Regions from separate parts of the Paracoccus sp. R86501 genome, predicted to be linked through region 3. Evidence: riboswitches for the same ligand, from Rfam matches in the RefSeq annotation. Region 3 holds a riboswitch; each other region holds the start of a gene.
The links. A riboswitch is a leader RNA that binds a small molecule or an ion and turns the genes downstream of it on or off. The one in region 3 is predicted to bind thiamine pyrophosphate.
Positions count from the first base shown of each region.

Region 1: it holds a riboswitch for thiamine pyrophosphate, as region 3 does, so the genes downstream of both, thiC (phosphomethylpyrimidine synthase ThiC) here and thiD (bifunctional hydroxymethylpyrimidine kinase/phosphomethylpyrimidine kinase) in region 3, are expected to answer to the same signal.
Region 2: it holds a riboswitch for thiamine pyrophosphate, as region 3 does, so the genes downstream of both, SJY40_RS14410 (thiamine ABC transporter substrate binding subunit) here and thiD (bifunctional hydroxymethylpyrimidine kinase/phosphomethylpyrimidine kinase) in region 3, are expected to answer to the same signal.

Region 1 is NZ_JAXHPZ010000001.1:560,503-563,774, forward strand. Features, by position in the region: gene SJY40_RS02860 (molybdopterin cofactor-binding domain-containing protein) at 1-1,172, shown strand, start outside; TPP riboswitch at 1,248-1,370, shown strand; gene thiC (phosphomethylpyrimidine synthase ThiC) at 1,475-3,247, shown strand.
Region 2 is NZ_JAXHPZ010000001.1:2,943,060-2,946,331, forward strand. Features, by position in the region: gene SJY40_RS14405 (thiamine/thiamine pyrophosphate ABC transporter permease ThiP) at 1-226, opposite strand, end outside; gene SJY40_RS14410 (thiamine ABC transporter substrate binding subunit) at 202-1,182, opposite strand; TPP riboswitch at 1,214-1,314, opposite strand; gene mutS (DNA mismatch repair protein MutS) at 1,384-3,272, shown strand, end outside.
Region 3 is NZ_JAXHPZ010000001.1:973,373-976,644, reverse strand. Features, by position in the region: gene SJY40_RS04815 (DEAD/DEAH box helicase) at 1-2, opposite strand, end outside; gene chrA (chromate efflux transporter) at 231-1,520, shown strand; TPP riboswitch at 1,561-1,663, shown strand; gene thiD (bifunctional hydroxymethylpyrimidine kinase/phosphomethylpyrimidine kinase) at 1,729-2,532, shown strand; gene SJY40_RS04800 (FAD-dependent oxidoreductase) at 2,525-3,272, shown strand, end outside.

The DNA of each region.
Region 1 (3,272 bases), 410 kb from region 3:
CCCATGCCGGCAACCAGTGGCAGTCGCTGATCCTGCCGACCCTGTCGGCGGCGCTTGAGGTTGAACCCGACAAGATCGTCATGCGCAGCTATATGCTGGGCGGCGGTTTCGGGCGTCGCCTGAACGGCGACTACATCGTGCCCGCCGCGCTTGCCTCGAAGCAATTGGGCGGCAAGCCGGTCAAGCTGGTCTTCATGCGCGAACATGACGTCCAGTTCGACAGCGTCCGGTCGCCAAGCGTGCAGAAACTGCGTATGGCATTCGACGCCGACCAGAAGGTCATCGGCATGGATCACGACGCCGCCGCCGGTTGGCCCACGGGCGTCATGGCACCGTCGTTTATGCCCAAGGGCGTGAACGACCAGCCCTATGATGTCTTTGCCATCGACGGTGCCGACCACTGGTATTCGGTCGGTGCGCATAAGGTTCGCGCGATCGAAAACGAACTGGCCAATCAGACCTTCCGTCCCGGCTGGTTGCGCTCGGTCGGTCCGGGCTGGACCAACTTTGCCGTCGAAAGCTTCATGGATGAAGCCGCAGCCAAGATCGGTGTCGATCCGCTGGAGTTTCGCCAGCAGCATCTGATTGCCGAAGGTTACAACGCCGGCACCGCGCCGGATTCGGTCGGTGGCGCATCGCGTCAGAAGGCGGTTCTGGAACGCGTGGCCAAGATGTCGGGCTATGGCACGGCTGATTTGCCTGCCGATACGGCCATCGGCATCGCAACGACCTTCGGTCAAAGCCGCCAGATGCCGACCTGGACCGCAGGTGCCGTTCAGGTGCATGTGGACCGCGAAACTGGCACGGTCGAGGTCCAGAAGATGTGGCTGGCCTTCGATTGCGGTACGGTTGTTGACCCCGATGGGGCGCGCGCGCAATGCGAAGGTGCTGCACTTTGGGGCCTTTCCATGGCGCTGTACGAAGGGACTGAGTTCGAGGATGGCAACGTTCGCGACCTGAACCTTGGCGGCTACACTCCGCTGCGGATGATCGACACACCGGACATGGAGATCGAGTTCATCGACAGCACCGAAGTGCCGGTGGGCTTGGGCGAACCCGGCACCACGGTCATCGCACCGGCCATCGCCAACGCCATCCAGTCTGCCGTGGGCGTGCGCCTGCGCCATCTGCCGATGCGTCCCGACGATGTGTTGGCCGCGCTTAAGGCCTGATACCAACCGCAGGCGCCCGTCACCGCGGGCGCCTGCATCAAGCTGTTGACAGTTCCCCCCGAAATCGCGAACCTGCCCGCACGTCAGGGGAGTCCCGCCTTAAGGGGACTGAGAGGCTGAGTGGGGGCAACCCCGGTGAAGCGACCCTTTGAACCTGACCCAGTTTATGCTGGCGTAGGAAGACCAAAGGCAGCTTCCCCGACCGACGGGGCGGTCCTTTGGGCCGCAAGGTCCGTCATCGGGCCGCGTGGCCCCTTCATCGCTTGTCTTATCCGGGTCGCCCATTTTTGCGGGAGACACTGATGAAACCCAACCCCCAGATCACCACCGGCCCCATGCCCGCATCCAGCAAGCTGTATGTGCCGGGCGCCATGCATGACATCCGCGTGCCGATGCGCCAGATTGCCCTGACAGGCGAGGCCCCGCTGACCGTCTATGACAGCTCCGGCCCCTATACCGACGGGGGTGCGCGGATGGAGATTCAAAGCGGCCTTCCCCCGGTTCGCGGCAACTGGCTGACGGGCAGGGGCGATGCCGAAGCCTATACCGGACGTCCGCTGACCGCCGCCGATAACGGCTTTGTCGATGGCAAGCGCCTGACCCCCGCCTTTCCGCATCAATGTGATCCGCTGCGCGCCACCAAGGGGGCCGTGACCCAGCTGGCCTATGCTCGCGCCGGTATCATCACGCCGGAAATGGAATATGTCGCCATCCGCGAAAATGAAGGCCGCACCGCCGCCTATACCCGTGACGGAGAGGATTTCGGCGCCTCCATCCCCGATCTGGTCACGCCGGAGTTCGTGCGGTCTGAAATTGCGCGGGGGCGGGCGGTGATTCCTGCCAACATCAACCACCCCGAACTGGAACCGATGATCATCGGCCGCAATTTCCTGGTCAAGATCAACGCCAATATTGGCAATTCCGCCGTGACATCCTCGATGGAGGAAGAGGTCAACAAGATGGTCTGGGCCATCCGCTGGGGTGCCGACACCGTCATGGATCTGTCCACGGGCCGCAACATCCACAACATCCGCGACTGGATCATCCGCAACTCGCCCGTGCCCATCGGGACGGTGCCATTGTATCAGGCGCTGGAAAAGGTCGGCGGCATCGCCGAAGATCTGACGTGGGAGATTTACCGCGACACGCTGATCGAACAGGCCGAACAGGGCGTCGATTATTTCACCATCCACGCCGGCGTGCGGCTGCATATGATCCCCATGACGGCCAAGCGCGTGACGGGCATTGTCAGTCGGGGCGGCTCGATCATGGCGAAATGGTGCCTGCACCATCACCGCGAAAGCTTTCTTTACGAGCGCTTCGACGAGATCTGCGAGATTATGCGCGCCTATGATGTGACCTTCAGCCTTGGCGACGGGCTGCGCCCCGGGTCCATCGCCGACGCCAACGATCAGGCGCAATTCGCCGAGCTGGAAACCTTGGGCGAACTGACGAAGAAAGCATGGGCCAAGGATTGTCAGGTCTTTATCGAAGGTCCGGGCCATGTGCCGATGCACAAGCTTAAGGCCAATATGGACAAGCAGCTTCAACATTGCCACGAAGCCCCATTCTATACGCTTGGGCCGCTGACCACCGATATCGCGCCCGGTTACGACCATATCACCAGCGCCATCGGAGCGGCGATGATCGGTTGGTTCGGGACCGCGATGCTGTGCTATGTCACGCCGAAGGAGCATCTGGGACTGCCGGATCGAGACGATGTGAAGACCGGCGTCATCACCTACAAGCTGGCGGCCCATGCGGCGGATCTGGCCAAGGGGCACCCGGGTGCGCAGATGCGCGACGATGCGCTGTCACGCGCGCGCTTCGATTTCCGCTGGCAGGATCAGTTCAATCTGGGCCTGGACCCCGATACCGCGCGCGAGATGCATGACGAGACCATGCCCGCCGATGCCCATAAGGTCGCGCATTTCTGTTCGATGTGCGGGCCCAAGTTCTGCTCGATGAAGATATCGCATGATATCCGCGCGACGGCGGAAAAGCAGGAAGGCATGGAGCGGATGGCCGATCTGTTCCGCGAAAAGGGCCAGCTTTACGTCCCGGCCGACGGATAAGGCATGGGGGCCCCGCCAGTGTGGC
Region 2 (3,272 bases), 2.0 Mb from region 3:
GCCGCCGCGCCAGCGCCCGCGCGACGGGCACCGCCAGCGCCGCCGACAGCGTGGCCGACAGCGCCGCCTGCCAGACGGTGAAGCGCACCGCGCGCCAGTCCCATTCTCCCAAGCCCGACAACCCGCCCGCCTGCCATGCGACAGCGGCCAGCGTGCCAAGGATCAGGGCCGCAAGACCGGCGGCGACGATGCGACCGGATATCACCCCGCGAAGGCGCGCAGCCATTCGTCCAGCGCCGGCTGGCGCAGGGCTTCGGCCTCGTCCTCGGAATAGAACAGCGTTTTTTCGGGGCGGGGCAGGTCGCGCATGACCTGCGGCCAGTCGTCCTGCGGCAGCTTGGCGGGCAGGGACCAATTGGCCAGCGGGATGGTCTTCTGGAATTCCGGCGTCAGGATCCAGTCCATGAATTGCTGTGCCAGTTCGGGCTGATCGGTCGATGCGACCTGCGCTGCCAGTTCGGCCATGAAGTAATGACCTTCGGGGAAGATGGCGGCCTTTTTGGTCAGGTCGTCTTCCGCTGCAATGTGATAGGCGGGCGAGGTGGTGTAGGAGAGGACCATATCCGCCTCTCCGTCCGTGAACATGCCATAGGATTCCGACCAGCCGCGCGTCACGGTCAGCACCTTGGGGGCCAGCTTGGCCCAAGCCTCGGGCGCGTCATCGCCATAGACCTGCTTGACCCACAACAGTAGCGCTAGGCCGGAAATGGACGACCGCGGGTCCTGGATCACGATCTTCAGATCATCGGGCGCGTCCAGCAATTCCTGAAAGCTGGCGGGCGGGTTTTCCAGCCGCGTTTCGTCATAGATGAACGCCGTTTCGCCCCAGTTATAGGGCAGGAAGATGTCATCGCTCCACTCCACCGGCAGCGACATGTCGGAGGTGTCCTGCCCGTGGGGCGCAAACAGGCCCGACGCGCGGGCGCGGGCGGTGACATCGGTGTTCAGGCCGAAGACGATGTCGGCGTCCGTCCCCTCACCCTCCATCAGCAGGCGGGGCAGGATGTCGCCGGTGACGAAGTCCAGGGTGCAATCGCAGAAGGCCTCGAATTCGGATTTGATCGTCGGGCCGGGGCCCCATTCGCTGGCGATGTAATCGCTGGCATAGACGGTCAGCGCGCGGTCCTGCGCCAAGGCGGGGGTCGCGGCCAGCAGGGCGGTGGCGATGAACAGGGGTTTCAAGGCAGTCTCCTCTCAAACGGGTTTCGAAAGAAAGGACAGCCGTCACCTTCCCTCCGCCGGGTGTCAGCCGGATCAGGTTCAACGGGTCCGCAATTGCGTCTCATCCCATGCAGGGCACCCCGAGGTTGGCCTGAATGTAATGGTTTAACCGCAGCACGCAAGCGGCTAGATACGGGGCCGGATGACAGTGACGGAATACCCATGACCGACCAGCCCACCCCGATGATGGCGCAATATCTGGCGATCCGCGAGGCGAACCCCGGTGCGCTGCTGTTCTATCGCATGGGCGACTTCTACGAGATGTTCTTCGACGATGCCGTGCAGGCCGCAGCCGCATTGGACATCGCGCTGACCAAACGCGGCACGCATCAGGGCGAACCGATCCCGATGTGCGGCGTGCCTGTCCATGCGTCGGAAAGCTATCTGTTGCAGCTGATCCGCAAGGGCTTCCGCGTCGCCATCGCCGAACAGATGGAGGACCCTGCCGAGGCCAAGAAACGCGGTAGCAAGTCCGTCGTGGCCCGCGATGTCGTTCGCCTTGTCACCCCCGGCACCCTGACCGAGGAATTGCTGCTGGAGGCGCGCCGCCACAACTACCTTGCCGCCTATGCGCAGGTCCGTGACGAAGGCGCGCTGGCGTGGGTCGATATTTCGACCGGTGCCTTTCAGGTGATGGAATGCCCGCCCGCGCGGCTGGCCCCCGAACTGGCCCGCCTGACCCCGCGCGAGGTTCTGGCCGCAGGCTATGAATTCGAGGAGCTGGTGCAGGATGCCGGTGCCGCCCTGACCGATCTGCATGCCGGTGCCTTTGACAGCAGCGCGGGCGTGCGGCGGCTATGCGCGCTTTATGGCGTGGAAACGCTGGACGGGTTCGGCAGTTTCACCCGCGCCGAACAGGGCGCGATGGGCGCAATCGTCGATTATCTGGACATGACGCAAAAGGGCAAGCTGCCGCTGCTGCGCCACCCGATCCGCGAAAAGGCCGGCGGCGCGATGCAGATCGATGCTGCCACCCGCCGCAATCTGGAACTGACCCAAGCCCTGTCCGGTGGTCGCGAAGGGTCCCTGCTGGCCGCCATCGACCGCACGGTAACCGCGCCGGGGGCGCGTCTGCTGGAACGACGCGTCAGCGCCCCCAGCCGTGATCTGGCGCTGATCCGTGCACGTCAGGACAGTGTGGCGATGCTGGTCGATGATCCGCGCCTGCTGACCGATCTGCGCAGCGCGCTGGCACGCGTGCCCGATATGGACCGCGCCCTGTCACGTCTGGCGCTGGAACGCGGTGGTCCGCGCGATCTTGCCGCGATCCGCGCTGGGTTGACCCAAGGGGCCGCCATTGCCGAACGCCTGCCCGATGACGCCGCGCCGGTGCTGCGCGATGCGGTGGCCGATCTGACCGGCCATGACGACCTGATCGACCTGCTGGACGATGCGCTGGTGGCGGAACCACCCCTGCTGGCCCGTGACGGCGGGTTTGTAGCAGAAACCTATGACGAAGATTTGGACCAGACCCGCCGTCTGCGTGACGAAGGGCGCGGGGTCATTGCCGGAATGCAGGCCGAATATGCAGCCATGGCGGGTGTCAGCGCACTGAAGATCAAGCATAACAATGTTCTGGGCTATTTCATCGAAACCACGACCACCCATGCCGAACGCATGATGGCCGCGCCGCTGAACCAGACCTTCATCCATCGCCAGACCACTGCCAACCAGATCCGCTTTACCACCGTCGAACTGTCCGAACTGGAAACCCGCATCCTGAATGCCCGCGACCGTGCGCTGGAGATCGAGCGCGGCATCTATGACCGCCTGCGGGCCGCCGTGCTGGACCGCGCTGGACCCATCGGACAGGCGGCGCGGGCGCTGGCCGAGATTGATCTGGCCGGGGCCTTTGCCGATATCGCCTCCGGCGAAGGTTGGACGCGCCCGCAGGTCGATGACAGCCGCGCCTTTTCCATCACCGGCGGGCGGCATCCGGTGGTGGAACGCGCGCTGAAGCGCAAGGCCGAAAGCTTTGTCGCCAACGACTGCGACCTGACAAAGGGCGCGACCCCTGCAATCTGGTTGCTGACCGGTCCCAACATGGCGGG
Region 3 (3,272 bases):
ATTTGATTCGCCAAATGGGGGGTGTCATTCACCCGATGAGCGGCACCCCGTCGCTGCGACCGGCCCACCCTGCACCCGCCGCCCCGGACATGCGGAGCCAAAGAGGGGTTCCTATGATACGTGGCGCGCAAAGTCCACCGATGATCTCAACTGTTTTTACCCTCGGCTTTTCCTTGACTTGCCCCCGTCGCGCGGCCCTGATGCCGCGACCCCCGAACACAGGTTCCCCGATGCCCCCGACAGCCCATCCCCCGATCAAGGATGCCGCCGCCACATGGGCGCGGATCGCCGCGCTCAGCTTCGGCGGACCCGCAGGCCAGATCGCCGTCATGCACCGCATCCTGGTCGAGGAACGCCGCTGGATCGACGAGGATCGCTTCCTGCACGCGCTGAACTTCTGCATGCTGTTGCCCGGCCCCGAGGCGCAGCAGCTGGCCACATACATCGGCTGGTTGATGCATGGCGTACGCGGCGCGCTGATCGCAGGGGTGCTGTTCATCCTGCCCGGCGTGGCGGCGATCATGGCGCTCAGCCTGATCTATGTCACGCTTGGCGACGTCGGCATTGTGGCGGGGATCTTCTTCGGGCTGAAGGCGGCGGTGCTGGCGATCGTGGTGCAGGCGGTGATCCGCCTTGCAGGACGGGCGCTGAAGGGACCGGCGCTGCGCCTCATTGCGGGGGCGGCCTTCGTCGCGCTTTTTGCGCTGGATGCGCCCTTTCCGCTGGTCATCGCCATGGCGGCACTGGCAGGTGCGCTGATGGGTGGCAGCATGCCACCCGCCGATGCCCGCCCCCTGCCCGCGCAGGATGCAGGCGCCGCCCGCCGCGCGGCGGGTTGGGCGCTGGTGCTGTGGCTGGCGCCCGTGGCAGCGCTGGTCATGCTGCCCCCCGGCAGCGTCTTTACCGACATCGCCACCTTCTTTTCGCGCCTCGCGGTCCTGTCCTTCGGAGGCGCCTATGCCGTCCTTGCCTGGGTCGGGCAAGAGGCCGTGGGCCGCTATGGCTGGCTTGAACCAACCCAGATGCTGGACGGGCTGGGCATGGCCGAAACCACCCCGGGTCCGCTGATCATGGTGCTGCAATTCGTGGGGTTCATGGCGGCGCATGGCGCAGGTCACGCCCATCCGCTGCTGGCCGCCGTGCTGGGCGGGCTGCTGGCGACATGGGTGACCTTCGCGCCCTGCTTCGCCTTCATCTTCATCGGCGCGCCTTTCATGGAGGGGATGCGCCGCAGCGCCCGCCTGTCCGCCGCCCTGCGTGCCGTCACCGCCGCGGTCGTGGGCGTCATCCTGAACCTTGCCCTCTGGTTCGCCATCCACCTGATCTGGTCGCAGACCATCCCGTGGCAGGCAGGTCCGATCCGGGTGGATGCGCCGGTCATGGCCTCGCTGGACCCGGTGGCGGCCCTGCTGTGCGCGGCCACCCTGTTCGTGGCCCTGCGCCTGCGTCCTGGCATGGCGACCCTGTTGGGCGGGGCCGCGCTGGCGGGGATCGCGCTGCAGATGGCGGGTCTGACCTGATCCCCCTTGCGGGCGATCCCGCACCCCGCTAGCCTTCAGATGCAAACCGTTGGGGTGCCCCGTCACCGGGGCTGAGAGGCGACAGCCAACCCATCGAACCTGATCCGGGTCATACCGGCGGAGGGAACGGTGCAGATGATCGCGGGCCCGCCCCGCCCTTTGTTCCCCCTTGCGCCGTCATGTCCCCCGACCGCACAAGGAGGCCATCTTGACCGCCATCGCCCTGACCATCGCCGGTTCCGATTCCGGCGGAGGCGCCGGCATCCAGGCCGACCTCAAGACCTTTTCGGCACTTGGTGTCTATGGCGCCAGCGTCGTCACCGCCCTGACCGCTCAGAACACCCGCACCGTCAGCATGGTCGCCCCCACAAGCGCCGCGATGATCACCGCCCAGATGGACGCGGTCTTCGACGATCTGGACATCCGCGCCGTCAAACTGGGCATGCTGGGGGGCGTCGATGCCATCCGCGCCGTCGCGGAGGGGCTGCGGGGGTGCGACCTGCCCATCGTGCTGGACCCGGTGATGGTGGCGAAATCGGGCGATGCCTTGCTGGATGACAGCGCCATCGGCGCATTGCGTGACATGCTGCTGCCCCGCGCGACCCTGCTGACCCCCAACCTGCCCGAGGCCGCACGCCTGACCGGCACCCCCACCGCCCGAACCCGTGATCAGCGTCTGGATCAGGCGCAGGCGCTGATGGGCATGGGCGCACAGGCGGTGCTGATGAAAGGTGGACATGCAGAGGGGGCCGAATGCCTCGACCTGCTGATGACGCCGGGCGGGGTGGTCGAATTGACCGCCCCGCGTCACCCGACGCGCAACACCCATGGCACCGGCTGCACCCTCTCGGCGGCAATCGCGGCGGGCATGGCGCAGGGGCTGCCGCTGCCCGATGCTGTCGCCATGGCGCATCGCTATCTGCAAGGTGCCATCAGGGCGGCGGATATGCTGTCGGTCGGTCATGGGCACGGGCCGGTGCATCACTTTCACTCGGTCTGGTCCCATGCGTGACATCACCATCATCGGCGCGGGCGTCGCTGGATTGTTCGCAGCCTTTCAGCTGTCGCAACAGGGCTGGCACCCGCGCATCATCGACCGGAACGGCCCCCCCGGTCCGCACGGCTGTTCGTGGTGGGCGGGCGGCATGCTGGCCCCGATCTGCGAAGGCGTCACTGCTGATCCCGTGATCGCCCGCCTTGGCGCGCAGGCCGCCGATGACTGGGCGCAGGTCACGACCGTCACCCGCCGCGGCACGCTGGTCGTCGCGCTGGACCGCGACCGGGCCGAGCTGTCACGCTTTGCCCGCCGCGCGCCGGGCCACGTTGCGCTGGACGGCGCGGCGTTGAGGGGCCTGGAACCCGATCTGGCCAATCACCGCCATGCCCTGCATATCCCGCCCGAGGCGCATCTGAACCCCCGCCAAGCCCTTGCCGATGTGGTCGCCATCCTGCAGGCGCGCGATGTCGCAATTGAAACCGCCGACGCAGAGCCGCAGGACATGGCAGGCCCGGTGATCGACGCCCGCGGCATGGCCGCCCCCCTGCCCGATCTGCGCGGCGTCCGGGGCGAGATGATCGTCCTGCACGCCCCCGACATCACTCTGACGCGGCCCGTGCGGCTGCTGCATCCACGCCATTCGCTGTATGTTGTGCCGCGCGGCGGTGGCATCTTCATGCTAGGCGCGACCCAGATCGAGAGCGACGCCCGTCGCGCCGTCACCGCCCGCGCCCTGCTGGAAATGCTCTCGGCCG